DNA from 4 places in the Kosakonia beeri genome. Region 1 is predicted to be linked to each of the others. Evidence: predicted binding sites of a transcription regulator. Region 1 holds the regulator's gene; each other region holds the start of a gene.
What was found. Region 1 encodes CRP, which controls carbon source genes, mostly activating them, when cyclic AMP is high. Its sites were predicted from a motif close to ATGTGANNNNNNTCACAT; they were not measured.

Region 1 (3,585 bases):
CGATTAACGGGGTGCATGGCGGCTGACTATACTGAAAATAATCATTAATTCAGGGAGTTATTATGTCTGCCAAACACCCGGTCATTGCCGTCACCGGCTCCAGCGGTGCGGGAACGACCACCACCAGCCTCGCTTTTCGTAAGATCTTCGCGCAACTGGGTATGCAGGCGGCGGAAGTTGAAGGCGACAGTTTTCATCGCTATACCCGCCCGGAAATGGATATGGCGATCCGCAAAGCGCGCGATCTTGGGCGGCATATCAGTTACTTCGGGCCGGAAGCTAACGATTTTGGCCTGCTCGAACAGACCTTCAGCGAATATGGCCAGACCGGCAAAGGTCAGGCGCGGAAGTATCTCCATACCTACGATGAAGCCGTGCCCTGGAACCAGGTACCGGGTACGTTTACCCCCTGGCAGCCATTGCCTGAACCCACAGATGTACTTTTTTACGAAGGGCTGCACGGTGGCGTGGTCACCCCACAGCATGACGTATCACGTTATGTTGATTTGCTGGTCGGCGTAGTGCCAATTGTTAATCTGGAGTGGATCCAGAAACTGGTGCGCGACACCAGCGAACGCGGCCACTCGCGCGAAGCGGTAATGGATTCCGTGGTACGCTCCATGGAAGATTACATTAACTTTATTACCCCGCAGTTCTCGCGCACGCATATCAACTTTCAACGTGTACCAACCGTGGATACCTCGAACCCTTTTGCCGCGAAAGGCATTCCTTCGCTGGATGAAAGTTTTGTGGTGATCCACTTTCGTAATCTGGAAGGGATTGATTACCCATGGCTTCTGGCGATGCTGCAAGGCTCGTTTATTTCCCATATGGACACGCTGGTGGTGCCTGGCGGAAAAATGGGGCTGGCGATGGAGCTAATCATGACGCCGCTGGTGCAACGGTTGATGGAAGGGAAAAAGATAAAATAGCGTTAGGGGAACCCGGTAACGCCACGCTACCGGGCTGAGCACATCAGGCTTCTATGACTTCGTAGGAATGGGTGATGTTCACCGCCTTTTCCAGCATCAACGCCACGGAGCAGTACTTCTCCGCAGAGAGATCCACCGCACGGGAAACCGCAGCATCTTTCAGCGCTTTGCCGGTGACGATAAAGTGCAGATTGATATGGGTGAACAGACGCGGGGCTTCTTCGCGACGCTCTGAGGTCAGCTTCACTTCGCAGTCGGTAACGTCATGGCGCCCTTTCTGCAGGATAGACACCACATCAATGGCGCTGCACCCGCCTGCGGCCATCAGCACCATTTCCATCGGGCTTGGTGCTTTATCGCCTGAGTTGCCATCCATCAGGATTTGGTGGCCCGAGGCGGACTCACCGAGGAAGGTTAACCCTTCAACCCATTTCACACGTGCCTGCATTTTTCTTTACTCCGAAGTGGCAATTTTCTTTACAGATTACGCGTACATAAGAAAAGTCGCAACGGAAGGCGACCTGCGTCATGCTGAAGCGAGACACCAGGAGACAGGCGGTTAAAGCTATGCTAAAACAATCTGGATGCTACAGAAAAAATGGATGTCACGCAGACACGCCTGACATCACACTTTAGAGACCGCAGATGACGCTGACGGTCCACTTCCGAGGATTTGGAAGCGAATACACAAAGTCGAACGATAACGTGTATAGATTGCAACCCCAGGGGCAGGGTGCACATCCTGTGTCTGGTGACAGCTTATAACAGAGGATAATCGCGCATGGTGCTTGGCAAACCGCAAACAGACCCGACTCTCGAATGGTTCTTGTCTCATTGCCACATTCATAAGTACCCGTCGAAGAGCACGCTGATTCACCAGGGTGAAAAAGCGGAAACGTTGTATTACATCGTTAAAGGCTCAGTGGCAGTGCTGATCAAGGATGAAGAAGGTAAAGAGATGATCCTCTCTTACCTGAATCAGGGAGATTTTATCGGTGAACTGGGCCTGTTCGAAGAAGGTCAGGAGCGCAGTGCGTGGGTACGCGCTAAGACCGCATGTGAAGTGGCCGAAATTTCCTATAAAAAATTCCGTCAGTTAATCCAGGTAAACCCGGACATTCTGATGCGCCTTTCCTCGCAAATGGCGCGTCGCCTGCAGGTCACTTCAGAGAAAGTCGGCAACCTCGCGTTCCTTGACGTGACAGGTCGCATTGCCCAAACGCTGTTGAACCTGGCGAAACAGCCAGACGCAATGACTCACCCGGACGGTATGCAAATTAAAATTACCCGTCAGGAAATTGGTCAGATCGTCGGTTGCTCGCGCGAAACAGTGGGCCGTATTTTGAAAATGCTGGAAGATCAAAATCTCATTTCCGCACACGGTAAAACTATCGTGGTTTACGGAACCCGTTAATCGACAAAACGGCGCGCCGCTTATCCGGTGCGCCGTTTTTGTTTTCTCATGTGGCGCAGGCTGATTTATCACCCCGAAATCAACTACGCACTGCGGCAAACGCTGGTGTTATGTTTGCCTGTGGCCATCGGCTTAATCGTCGGTCATTTGCAACAAGGTTTGCTGTTCTCCCTCGTGCCCGCCTGCTGCAACATTGCAGGTCTTGATACCCCCCATAAACGTTTCTTTAAACGCCTGATTATTGGCGGCTCGCTGTTTGCAGGATGCAGCCTCGCGGTACAACTGCTGCTTGCAGAGAACCTGCCCCTGCCGCTGATCCTCACCGGCATGACATTATTACTTGGCGTGACCGCCGAAATCAGTGCACTGCATGGGCGGTTACTCCCGGCCTCGCTGATTGCTGCCATCTTTACCCTGAGCCTTGCCGGCAGTATGCCAATATGGCAACCGTTACTGATTTATGCGCTTGGTACCTTGTGGTACGGGCTGTTTAACTGGTTCTGGTTCTGGATGTGGCGGGAACAACCGCTGCATGAAACGATAAGCCTGCTTTACCGTGAACTGGCGGACTACTGCGAAGCCAAATACAGCCTGCTGACGCAGCACAAAGATCCAGAAACCGCCCTGCCACCGCTGCTGGCCCGCCAGCAAAAAGTCGTGGATATGATAAGTCAGTGTTATCAGCAACTGCATATGCTGGCCGCGAACCAGCACAATGATTACAAGCGTATGTTGCGCGTGTTCCAGGTCGCGCTGGACCTACAAGAGCACATCTCTGTCAGTTTGCACCAGCCAGAAGAAGTGCAAAAGTTGGTGGAGCAAAGCCATGCCGAGCAGGTGATACGCTGGAATGCGCAAACCGTTGCTGCACGCCTGCGTGTGCTGGCCGATGATATTCTCTATCACCGATACCCTACGCGTTTCACGATGGATAAGCAGGTTGGTGCGCTGGAGAAAATCGCCCGCCAGCATCCGGATAACCCGGTCGGGCATTTTTGCGCCTGGCACTTTAGCCGTATCGCCCGCGTTTTACGCACCCAACGCCCTCTGTACAGCCGGGATTTAATGGCTGAAACGCAGCGCCGCCTGCCTCTGATCCCGGCGTTAAAAAGTTATCTTTCACTGAAGTCTTCCGCACTTCGCAATGCCGCACGCATTAGCGTCATGCTCAGTGTTGCCAGCCTGATGGGCAGCGCCCTGCATTTACCCAAGCCATATTGGATCATGATGACCGTGATG
Region 2 (3,585 bases), 1.2 Mb from region 1:
CAATTTGCCAGGTGCGGTGTTTGAGCGCAGGGTTGGCGAAGCGCGTGAGTAGACTGTCGGCGTAGGCATTAAGATCGACACCGGTAATACGCAGCGTAGGTGCTTGTTCATTGAGCATCAGCCTGCGCGCCGCCTCGCGAAATGCACTGTCCTGCATACAATCATTGATATGGGCAAAACCGGCGAGATAACCCAGATACGCGAGGAAAGAATGGCTACCATTCAACATGCGTAATTTCATCTGCTCCCAGGGCTGTACATCCTGCACCAGTTGCACGCCCGCAGCTTCCCATTCCGGGCGCCCGGCAACAAAATTATCTTCAATGACCCACTGAATAAAGGGCTCACAGCTGATGGCGCAGGGATCCTCAACGCCCAACAGCTGGCTGATCTCTGCCAGCGACTCCTCGGTAGCCGCCGGGACAATGCGGTCAACCATGGTTGCAGGGAAGCTCACATGGGTGGCGATCCACTCTGCCAGTTCGGGGGAGCGCGTTTGCGCCATGCCCAGCACAGCATTTTTCACGACGTGACCGTTGTCCGGAATGTTATCGCAGGAGAGGACAGTAAAAGGCGGCAGACCGCGTTCACGGCGGCGATGGAGCGCTTCGACCAGGATCCCCGGGGCAGAGTGCGGTTCATGCGGATGCTGCAGATCGTGCTCAATGCGCGGCTGGCGTAGATCCAGTTTACCGCTCGCTGGATCAATGCAATAACCTTTCTCGGTGATCGTCAATGAGACGATCGCCACCTGCGGTTCGCAGAATTTTTCAATAATGGCTGCCAGCGAATCGAGCTTCGCGTTCAGGCACTCGTGCACAGCGCCAATAATAATCGGCTGATTTCCCTCAGCGCCTTTTTCCAGCACGGTATAGAGATGATCCTGTGCGCGAAGCTGCGTCATTAACACATCGCCGCTAAACAGGCTGATTTCACAAATTCCCCAGTCGCCGCCCTGCGCATTCAATACCCGGTCGGTCAACAGCGCCTGATGGGCGCGGTGAAACGCGCCAAAACCAAAATGCACGATCCTTGAACGCAGTTGCGAACGCGCGTACTGCGGCTGCTGCACAATGGCGGGGAGCGTTACGGAGGCGATTGTCTTCATCTATATACACCTGATTAACCAATAATTAACATTATCCAGTGTAAAGTTATATGACAGCAAAAAGAATTGGTATGCCGTAATTATCCGGGGAATGTGAGCTGGATCAATCATTGTTGCCGGAGGGTTTGACCCTCTGATTTAAACATGTATGGTAGTCGTCATTCAGTTGCATGTATTGGTATAACAACTTTAGAGGGTAAGGCGATGGAACAAACCTGGCGTTGGTATGGACCGAACGATCCGGTATCTCTTGATGATGTGCGTCAGGCAGGCGCGACGGGGGTTGTCACCGCGCTGCACCATATTCCGAATGGTCAGGTCTGGCCGGTAGACGAGATTAAAGCGCGTCAGGCGTTGTTGGCCGAAAAAGGCCTGGTCTGGTCGGTGGTAGAAAGTATTCCGGTACATGAAGATATTAAAACCCACAGCGGGCAATATGACCTGTGGATCGCCAACTACCAGCAAAGTATCCGCAACCTGGCTGCATGCGGTATTGATACCGTGTGCTACAACTTTATGCCTATTCTTGACTGGACGCGCACCGATCTGGAATACACCTTACCGGACGGCTCCAAAGCGTTGCGTTTCGATCAAATCGCCTTTGCAGCCTTCGAAATCCATATTCTGAAGCGTAAAGGTGCGGAAGCGGATTACAGCGAAGAAGAGCAGCGCCAGGCGCAGGCTTACTTCAACGCGATGAGCGATGCCGACATCGAAAAGCTGACGCGCAATATCATTGCGGGTCTGCCGGGAGCAGAAGAGGGCTATACGCTGGAGCAGTTCCACGCCCGTCTGGCAGAATATGACGGCATTGATAAAGCGCAGTTGCGCGAAAATATGGCGTATTTCCTGCGTGCCATTGTTCCGGTGGCGCAGGACGTGGGGGTTCGTATGGCGGTGCATCCGGACGATCCGCCGCGCCCGATCCTCGGTCTGCCGCGCATTGTGTCGACAATTGAAGATATGCAGTGGCTGAAAGAGGCGGTAAACAGCATTAACAACGGCTTTACCATGTGTACCGGTTCTTACGGCGTGCGCGCAGATAACGATTTGGTGCAGATGATTGAAACCTTCGGCGATCGCATTCATTTTACGCACCTGCGCTCAACTTGCCGTGAAGCGAACCCGAAAACCTTCCATGAAGCTGCGCATTTACACGGCGATGTGGATATGGTGTCGGTGGTGGCGGCGATCCTGACCGAAGAACAGCGCCGGAAAAAAGCGGGCGATCTCCGTCCTATTCCGTTCCGCCCGGATCATGGTCATCAGATGCTTGACGATCTGCGCAAGAAAACCAACCCGGGTTATTCAGCGATCGGGCGTCTGAAAGGGATGGCGGAAGTGCGTGGTGTTGAGCTGGCGCTGAAGAAAACGTTGTTCCGCGATCTGCTGTAAACAAGCCTGATACGGGAAACAAATAAAAAGCCATTTCAGTGAAGTGGCTTTTTTGTCTTTGCACGACGTTTATCAGTCAGCGCGGCCCATATAGCGGCGCTCTTCGATATGAATACGGATCTTTTCACCCGTCGTCAGATATTCCGGAACCTGAACAACCAGACCGGTGGTCAGTGTTGCAGGTTTGGTACGGGAACTGGCAGACGCCCCTTTGATGCCAGGCGCGGTTTCAACAATTTCCAGATCAACGGTCTGCGGCAATTCCAGCGCCAGCAACTGACCATCCCACAGCAGTACCTGCATATCCGGCATACCGCCTTCAGGAATGAATTGCAGCTCTTCTTCAATCTGATCTTTATTGAAGGTATACGGCGTGTAATCTTCTTTATCCATAAACACGTATTCGTTGCCATCAACATACGAGAAGTCAACAAAACGACGGTTCAGGGTAACAGTATCGAGGATGTCGTCGCCTTTAAAGCGCTCTTCCACTTTCAGCCCGGTGCGGACATCAGAAAACCGCATTTTATACAGCGTTGCTGCGCCGCGGGCGCTGGGTGACTGAATATCAATATCTTTTACAATCAGCAGCTTGCCGTTGTAGTTCAGCACCATACCTTTTTTGATTTCGTTCGCTCTTGGCATTGCAAGGGTCCTGTGAGAAGAAAATAATAAAAATATCGCGACAAAGTACTCGCGAGGGCCATTCCAGGCAAGAGGAATCGGCGAGTTTTGCATTCATGCAGTAAAAGATGATAGCGTGCGGCTGTTCGCGCCAGTCCGGCGCGTAAACCAGCAAGAGAGCCACTATGCAATGCCGTCCGGAATGCGGCGCGTGCTGTACCGCACCGTCCATCAGTAGCCCCATCCCCGGCATGCCGAACGGTAAACCGGCGAATACCCCCTGCGTGCAACTTGATGCTCAGCAGCGCTGCAAAATTTTCGCCTCTCCACTGCGCCCGAAAGTATGTGCGGGCCTGCAGCCAGGCCGCGAAATGTGCGGCGATAATCGTCATGAAGCGATGATCTGGCTGCTGGAACTCGAACGCCAGACGGCACCCTAAACGTCTTTCATTCGCCCA
Region 3 (3,585 bases), 2.2 Mb from region 1:
CAGCGCAACGCGACGGTAGTCACCAATGATACGGCCACGGCCATAAGCATCCGGCAGACCTGTCAGAACGCCAGATTTACGGCAGTTCAGGATGTCTTTGGTGTAAACATCGAATACACCCTGGTTATGGGTTTTGCGGTATTCGGTGAAGATTTTTTTCAGGGCCGGGTCCAGTTCGCGGTTGTACGCTTTGCAGGAACCTTCAACCATTTTGATCCCGCCAAACGGGATGATGGCGCGTTTCAGAGGTGCTTCAGTCTGCAGACCAACGATTTTCTCCAGCGCTTTGTTAATGTAGCCCGCGTCATGAGAAGTGATGGTAGAGGCAACGGAAGTGTCAAAATCAACTGGCGCATGGGTGCGGTTTTCCAGTTTAACGCCTTCCATTACTTTGTCCCACAGCTTGGTGGTCGCGTCAGTTGCGCCAGCCAGGAAGGACTCGTCGCCTTCGTACGGGGTGTAGTTTTTCTGGATGAAGTCGCGTACGTTTACTGCATTCTGCCAGTCACCTTTCGCAAAACCTTCCCAGGCTGTGGCTAATTTTTCATTAAGCTCGGACATGTAACACCTACCTTCTTAAGTGGATTTTTTATTTACTGCCTGAAACAACCATTAATGATGATCGTTGCCACGCAGGTAAATGACCCAGTATGTCAACCCGACTAATAATCCTCCACCTATGATATTCCCAATTGTTACAGGAATCAGGTTATCAGTGATGAAGTTCATTATTGTCAGGTGAGAAAAACTTTCCGGGCTGGAACCGACTGCGGTCCAGAACTCCGGGCTCGCAAAGTTGCGAATTACGATACCCATAGGGATCATAAACATATTTGCGATGCTGTGCTCAAAACCACTGGCCACGAACATCGCAACCGGTAGCACCATAATCATCGCTTTATCCATCAGACTACGGCCGGAATAACTCATCCACACGGCCATGCAGACCATCAGGTTTGCCAGGATACCCAGTGCAACAGCTTCGACAAATGTATGGTGCAGCTTATGGTCTGCGGTCTGCAGCACGTTTAAGCCCCACCCGCCATTGGCAACCATATACTCGCCAGATAACCACATCAGCAGTACAAACAGCAGTGCCCCTACGAGGTTGCCGACATAGACATTGATCCAGTTACGGGCCAGCTGCCCCCAGGTGATACGGCCACTGGCTTTCGCTACAACAATCAGCACGGTCGAGGTAAACAGATCCGCACCGCAAATGATGCAAAGAATCAAACCCAGTGAGAAACAGATACCACCAATCAGTTTAGCAATACCGAACGGCATCGTCGCTGTACCGGTGGTAGCAGTGATATAGAAAACAAAAGCGATGGAGATAAATACCCCTGCGGTGATCGCCAGGTAGAAAGTCTTAAGCGGATGTTTAGTCGCTTTATAGACACCAGCTTCTTCGGCAACTTTGGCCATCTCTGCTGGAAGTATAAGATCAAAAGGGTTGTCAGCTTTCACACTAACTCTCTCTTTATTAAGTCGGCGACGAGATACTAACAAAGCATTATAGAAGAGAATTTGATATGGATCATATCTCGCCTGGCTTATAGGACCGCAAAGAGCGTGGTTTTTCTACGAATGCGGAGTAACTTGTTGATTATCCAAATAAAAATAAATTTTAAAAATTGCAAAATGAGTTGAATTTTTTTATTCCGCCTCCCGGGAAACAGTTAATTAAAATGGAGTAATTGCCATAGGTATTAACAATATTAGTTTAGGATGATATTAATATTTACCCAACTTTAACTTAAATATTACATACGGCGCTCATTGCCAAAAAATAAATAAAAAGGGGCAATAAAATTGCCCCGTAATATAGCGTAGACCTTTCATTAAGCCTACAGATTGTCATGCTATTTGTCGCTATTTCGACCAGAACGCACGTTTGGCGCGTTGTAATTTTTCGTAAGCGGCTAACAAAGACTGATGCGCCGGGAAGGCTTGCAATGTTCCATCTGCGGGTTGCAGGTCATAGAACGGTGCTTCACCACTCAGCGCCGCACTGGCGGCTTCAACGGCTTGTGCGCCATACATGCGTACAAACGCATTCAAATATTGCAATGGCTGACGGTCTTCTTCCTGCGCCAGCAGCAATAACGTTTGCAGGCAACGGTAGTAGTTTGCGCGCTCGGCGCTAAAGATCGAGGCGTTAAACTCCATAGTCCACTCGGTCCAGGCCAGCGCCTGATCCAGATCACCGCCTGCCAGGGCTAACATCGCTTTCAGTTCGCCAATGCGCAGCGTGTACCAGCCATTGTCTTTGCCTGTCGCCAGACCCAGCAGCTCACGCACGCGGGTAAAGTCATCATGACCTTCATCATCCAACTGGGCGATAAGATCAAGATAGGCTTCTTTATCCCACTCGCTGCCCGGCAGAGAGAGGATAGTCTCGCGAAGATGCGTTCCCATGGTGTTGTTTGCCAGCCAGAGATCTTCGGCCGGATAGATGTCGGACATACCCGGTACCAGAATGCGGCAGGCATACACGCCAAGATGCTCATAATCGGCGATATACACTTCCTTATCTTCGGCCTGGAAGATCGCCATCAGGGTGGCGAACTCCTCTTCCGTGGTGCCAGCAAAGCTCCAGTCAACGAAGGGGTAGTCGGCATCCTGTTTAAACAGATCCCAGGAGATCAGACCGCTGGAATCGATAAAGTGCGTTTCAAGATTGGCATGCTCCGCCACTTCTTCATCGTCAAAGGTTGGCGGGGTAAAGACGTCCAGGTCTTTCAGACCACGGCCTTGCAGCAATTCGGTTACGGTACGTTCCAGCGCTACGCCAAAGTCGGGGTGCGCACCGAAAGAGGCAAAACAGGTGCCGTTAGCCGGGTTGAACAGTACGACACAAATCACCGGGTATTTGCCGCCGAGCGAGCCGTCATAAGCAAAAATTGGGAAACCTTCCGCTTCCAGTTTAGCGATGGCTTCCACCACGCCCGGATAACGTGCCAGTACCTCCTGCGGAATTTCTGGCAGGCTGATGCTCTCGGCAATAATGCGGTTTTTAATATGACGTTCGAAGACTTCCGACAGCCCCTGAACACGGGCTTCGTTGCGGGTGTTGCCTGCAGACATGCCGTTGGAGACATACAGGTTACCGACAATATTCATTGGAATATAGACCGTTTGCTCATCGGACTGACGGGTGAACGGCAGGGCGCAGATCCCACGCGCGTCATTACCGGACTGCAAATCAACCAGCATACCCGCGGCAAGTTCGTTCTCCGGATCGTAAAAGGCGCGCAGACGAGCATCCAGAATACCTTCCGGCAGGCTGTCGTCTTCCGGCAGTGGGAACCATTTTTCGTTCGGGTAATGAACAAATTCACCCTGTGCGACGGCGTCACCCAGCCAGAAATCAGCAAAGAAATAGTTGGTGGACAGACGTTCGAAATACTCGCCCAACGCGGAAGCCAGAGCGGCTTTTTTGGTGGCGCCTTTGCCGTTGGTAAAGCACAGCGCGCACTCTTTATCGCGGATATGCACAGACCAGACGTTCGGAACCGGATTCAGCCAGGAGGCCTCTTCGATGTTAAAACCAAGATCGGTGAGCTTTTGCTGAAAGCGAGC
Region 4 (3,585 bases), 2.2 Mb from region 1:
CCCTTTCGCCTTTGCTGCCTCCGCCGCGACAGCCAGTTCCTGTGCGCTTAATCCATCCAGTTGATGCGCGTAATCCACCACCAGACCGCCGGCTTTGTCTGCCGCCAGGAGGCGTTGGTTAAACTGGCTGGTCAGTGTTGCGGCTTCGGTATTCAGCGCTTTAAGCGTTGTTTTATCAGCCTCCGTGAGTAACGCGCCTGCCAGCACAAAACGCTGACGGGTCGTTTCGACCAGACGCAGCGACTCGCTATCCAGCCCCAGACTTTGGCGTTGCTGCCACACGGCATCGACCCGGGCAAACAGCGTGTCATCAAGGTAGATATCATTCGCCAGCCCGGCCAGCTCCGCCGAAAACGCCTCATCCAGCTGTTGCAAATAATCATTGGTATGAGCCGAGGTCATGGCAAAAAAGACATTACATACCTGATTGAGCAACTGCCCGCTACGTTCCAGCGCCAGCAGGGTGTTATCAAAACTCGCCGCTGCCGGATCCGCTGTAATCGCCGCAATTTCGCTGCGTTTTTGCTGCATTCCCTGGTCAAACGCCGGGCGATAGTGTTGCTGCTGGATTGCATCGAACTGCGGTGCCTGATAAGGCAGCGGGCTGGGGGTAAAAAATGGATTGGTAACCGACATATTTCGCTCCTGAATGCGGTGAGTTCCTTCAGAGTAGGCATCCCCTGCGCGCATCGCAATCATTAATCCCGTCTGCGCGCATCGCCGCTTTTTTTGCCACACTCTTTTCTGGATAACTTGCGTTACCGCTTATCGGCAGCGCATGCTATGGTACATCACCACAAAAAGCGTTGAGGAACAGTGAGATGATTATTCTGGTTACCGGAGCAACAGCGGGTTTTGGCGAGGGGATCACCCGCCGTTTTATTGAAAACGGCCACAAAGTCATTGCCACAGGACGCCGTCAGGAACGTTTGCAGGAGTTAAAAGACGAACTGGGCGACAACCTGTATACGGCACAACTTGATGTGCGTAACCGCGCGGCAATTGAGGCGTTAATCACTTCTCTGCCGGCTGAGTGGCGCGACATTGATGTACTGGTCAACAACGCCGGGCTGGCGCTGGGCATGGAACCGGCGCATAAGGCCAATATCGACGACTGGGAAACAATGATCGACACCAACAATAAAGGCCTCGTTTATATGACCCGTGCGGTGTTGCCTGGTATGGTCGAGCGTAAACGCGGCCATGTGATCAACATTGGTTCTACCGCCGGGAGCTGGCCGTATGCCGGCGGCAACGTTTACGGTGCCAGTAAAGCGTTTGTGCGCCAGTTCAGCCTGAACCTGCGTACTGATCTGAATGGCACGGGCGTACGCGTGACCAATATTGAGCCGGGCCTGGTGGGCGGCACAGAGTTCTCGAATGTGCGCTTTAAAGGTGACGATAACAAAGCGAGCAAGACTTACGAGAAAACCACCGCACTGACGCCGGAAGACGTTACCGAAGCGGTTTGGTGGGTGGCCACCTTACCGAAGCACGTCAATATCAACACGCTGGAAATGATGCCTGTCAGCCAGACGTATGCGGGGCTGAGCGTGCACCGCGAAGAGTAACCCCCCGCCCGGCCTGCGGGCCGGGGTATGGGATGTCGGTTAAATAAATGGTATGGTAGACAGGTTAACCCTTTAAAAAGTAAGAGCGAATGGCTGCTGAAACGCAACTCAATCCCACACAACCCGTCAATCAACAAATCTACCGCATCCTTCGGCGGGATATTGTGCATTGTCTGATCCCGCCAGGCACGCCGTTATCGGAAAAAGAGGTGTCGGTTCGCTTTGATGTCTCGCGTCAACCGGTCCGCGAAGCCTTTATTAAACTGGCGGAAAACGGCCTGATCCAGATCCGCCCGCAGCGCGGCAGCTACGTGAATAAAATTTCGATGACACAGGTCCGTAACGGGTGTTTTGTGCGCCAGGCGATTGAGTGTGCCGTTGCCCGCCGTGCAGCAACGCTTGTCACAGACAGCACCTGTTATCAGTTAGAGCAAAACCTGAATCAGCAGCGCACGGCTATCGAACGCAAGCAGTTAAACGATTTTTTTGAACTGGACGATAATTTCCACCATAAGCTGGCGCAAATTGCCGATTGTCAGCTCGCCTGGGACACCATCGAAAACATTAAAGCGACCATCGACCGTGTGCGCTATATGAGTCTCGACCATGTGTCACCGCCGGAAATGCTGCTGCGCCAGCACCTGGACATTTTCGCCGCGCTGGAAAAACGCGATGCCGATGCGGTTGATCGTGCCATGACACTGCATTTGCAAGAGATCAGCGAGTCGGTGATCACCATCCGCCAGGAAAATCGCGACTGGTTCACCGAAGAGTAATTCCCCCCTCTCCTTGTCCTGCGCCGCAGACGCATTTTTTTACCGTAAAAAAGTGTGATGTTGATCAAAAGCAAAAACTTCTCGTCTCAGAGGCGTATTGATAAACAGTCCGTCGCGGGGACGTCTTCTGCCCCGGATGATTTTGCGGATGTTAACAAGGAGAAACCACCATGATGACTTATGATCGTAACCGTAACCCTATTACTGTCGGCAGCCGTGTGATGATTAATGGCACAGGCCGGACCGGTAAAATCACTGCCATTCATGCAGAGGGATTAAATGCCGCCAAAGTGCGTCGCAGTAAAACGGTGGAAGTGGAAGGATGTGAAGGCCAGTTCGAACCGGTGGAACTGATCCGCCTGGGCCTGCACTAAATGGTGAGAATGCCGCCGCGGCGGCATTCATAACGATCACAGTGCCGCAGCGTATTGCGCCACCGTTGCTTTTGCCCCTTTCTCGAGCAGCGTCTGATACGCTTTTTGCACCTGAGCCACAAACACCGCATCTTTCGGCAGTTCATTGCCAAAAATCGCTTCGATGCCTAACAGCGCCTGCACGCGCGCTTCACCCTGCGCACTGCTGCTGACCGCAGCGTTGATGGTTGGCAGCAACGGATCGCTGACTTCAATAGCCTGCCCCTTCTCGTCCACGCCGCCCACGTAACGCATCCAGCCGGCGATACCTAACGCCAACAAGGAGAAGTCGTGCTGATGAACCCGATGCCAGCGCACTGAGTCCAGCATGCGCTGCGGCAGTTTCTGGCTACCGTCCATAGCGATTTGCCAGGTACGATGGCGCAGCGCAGTATTGCTGTAGCGGGCAATCAACAAGTCGGCGTAATGCGCCAGGTCGACGCCTTTCACTTGCAGAGTTGGTGCCTGCTCTTTCAGCATTAGCGCGTGGGCAGCGCGACGGTAATTCTCGTCTTCCATGCACTCATTAATGTGCTGATAACCGGCCAGATAGCCGAGATACGCGAGGAATGAGTGGCTGCCATTGAGCATGCGCAGTTTCATCTCTTCAAACGGGATCACATCGGCTACCAGTTCGGCACCCGCTTTTTCCCAGGCCGGACGACCAGCAACAAAATTGTCTTCGATCACCCACTGGCGGAACGGTTCACAGGCCACTCCCGCCGGATCGCGCACGCCCGTCAGTTGCGCGATCTTCTCCAGCGTTTCGGCTGTCACCGCAGGCACAATGCGATCCACCATTGTGGAGGGGAAGGTGACATTCGC

Region 2: ACUY4S_RS07860 (mannitol dehydrogenase family protein) is a predicted target of CRP. The motif match lies at 1,200-1,217, and genes of this name have one in related genera.
Region 3: focA (formate transporter FocA) is a predicted target of CRP. The motif match lies at 1,529-1,546, and genes of this name have one in related genera.
Region 4: ydfZ (putative selenium delivery protein YdfZ) is a predicted target of CRP. The motif match lies at 2,400-2,417, and genes of this name have one in related genera.

Annotation. Positions count from the first base shown of each region.
Region 1 is NZ_CM135106.1:450,661-454,245, reverse strand. Features, by position in the region: gene ACUY4S_RS02145 (YheU family protein) at 1-7, shown strand, start outside; gene ACUY4S_RS02140 (phosphoribulokinase) at 63-932, shown strand; gene ACUY4S_RS02135 (OsmC family protein) at 976-1,380, opposite strand; gene crp (cAMP-activated global transcriptional regulator CRP) at 1,714-2,346, shown strand; gene ACUY4S_RS02125 (YccS/YhfK family putative transporter) at 2,395-3,585, shown strand, end outside.
Region 2 is NZ_CM135106.1:1,638,095-1,641,679, forward strand. Features, by position in the region: gene ACUY4S_RS07860 (mannitol dehydrogenase family protein) at 1-1,108, opposite strand, end outside; gene uxuA (mannonate dehydratase) at 1,313-2,503, shown strand; gene yeiP (elongation factor P-like protein YeiP) at 2,576-3,148, opposite strand; gene ACUY4S_RS07875 (YkgJ family cysteine cluster protein) at 3,313-3,567, shown strand; gene setB (sugar efflux transporter SetB) at 3,564-3,585, opposite strand, start outside.
Region 3 is NZ_CM135106.1:3,168,070-3,171,654, reverse strand. Features, by position in the region: gene pflB (formate C-acetyltransferase) at 1-561, opposite strand, end outside; gene focA (formate transporter FocA) at 613-1,470, opposite strand; gene ycaO (30S ribosomal protein S12 methylthiotransferase accessory factor YcaO) at 1,876-3,585, opposite strand, start outside.
Region 4 is NZ_CM135106.1:2,699,021-2,702,605, forward strand. Features, by position in the region: gene dcp (peptidyl-dipeptidase Dcp) at 1-636, opposite strand, end outside; gene ydfG (bifunctional NADP-dependent 3-hydroxy acid dehydrogenase/3-hydroxypropionate dehydrogenase YdfG) at 822-1,571, shown strand; gene ACUY4S_RS12825 (GntR family transcriptional regulator) at 1,661-2,347, shown strand; gene ydfZ (putative selenium delivery protein YdfZ) at 2,518-2,721, shown strand; gene ACUY4S_RS12835 (mannitol dehydrogenase family protein) at 2,758-3,585, opposite strand, start outside.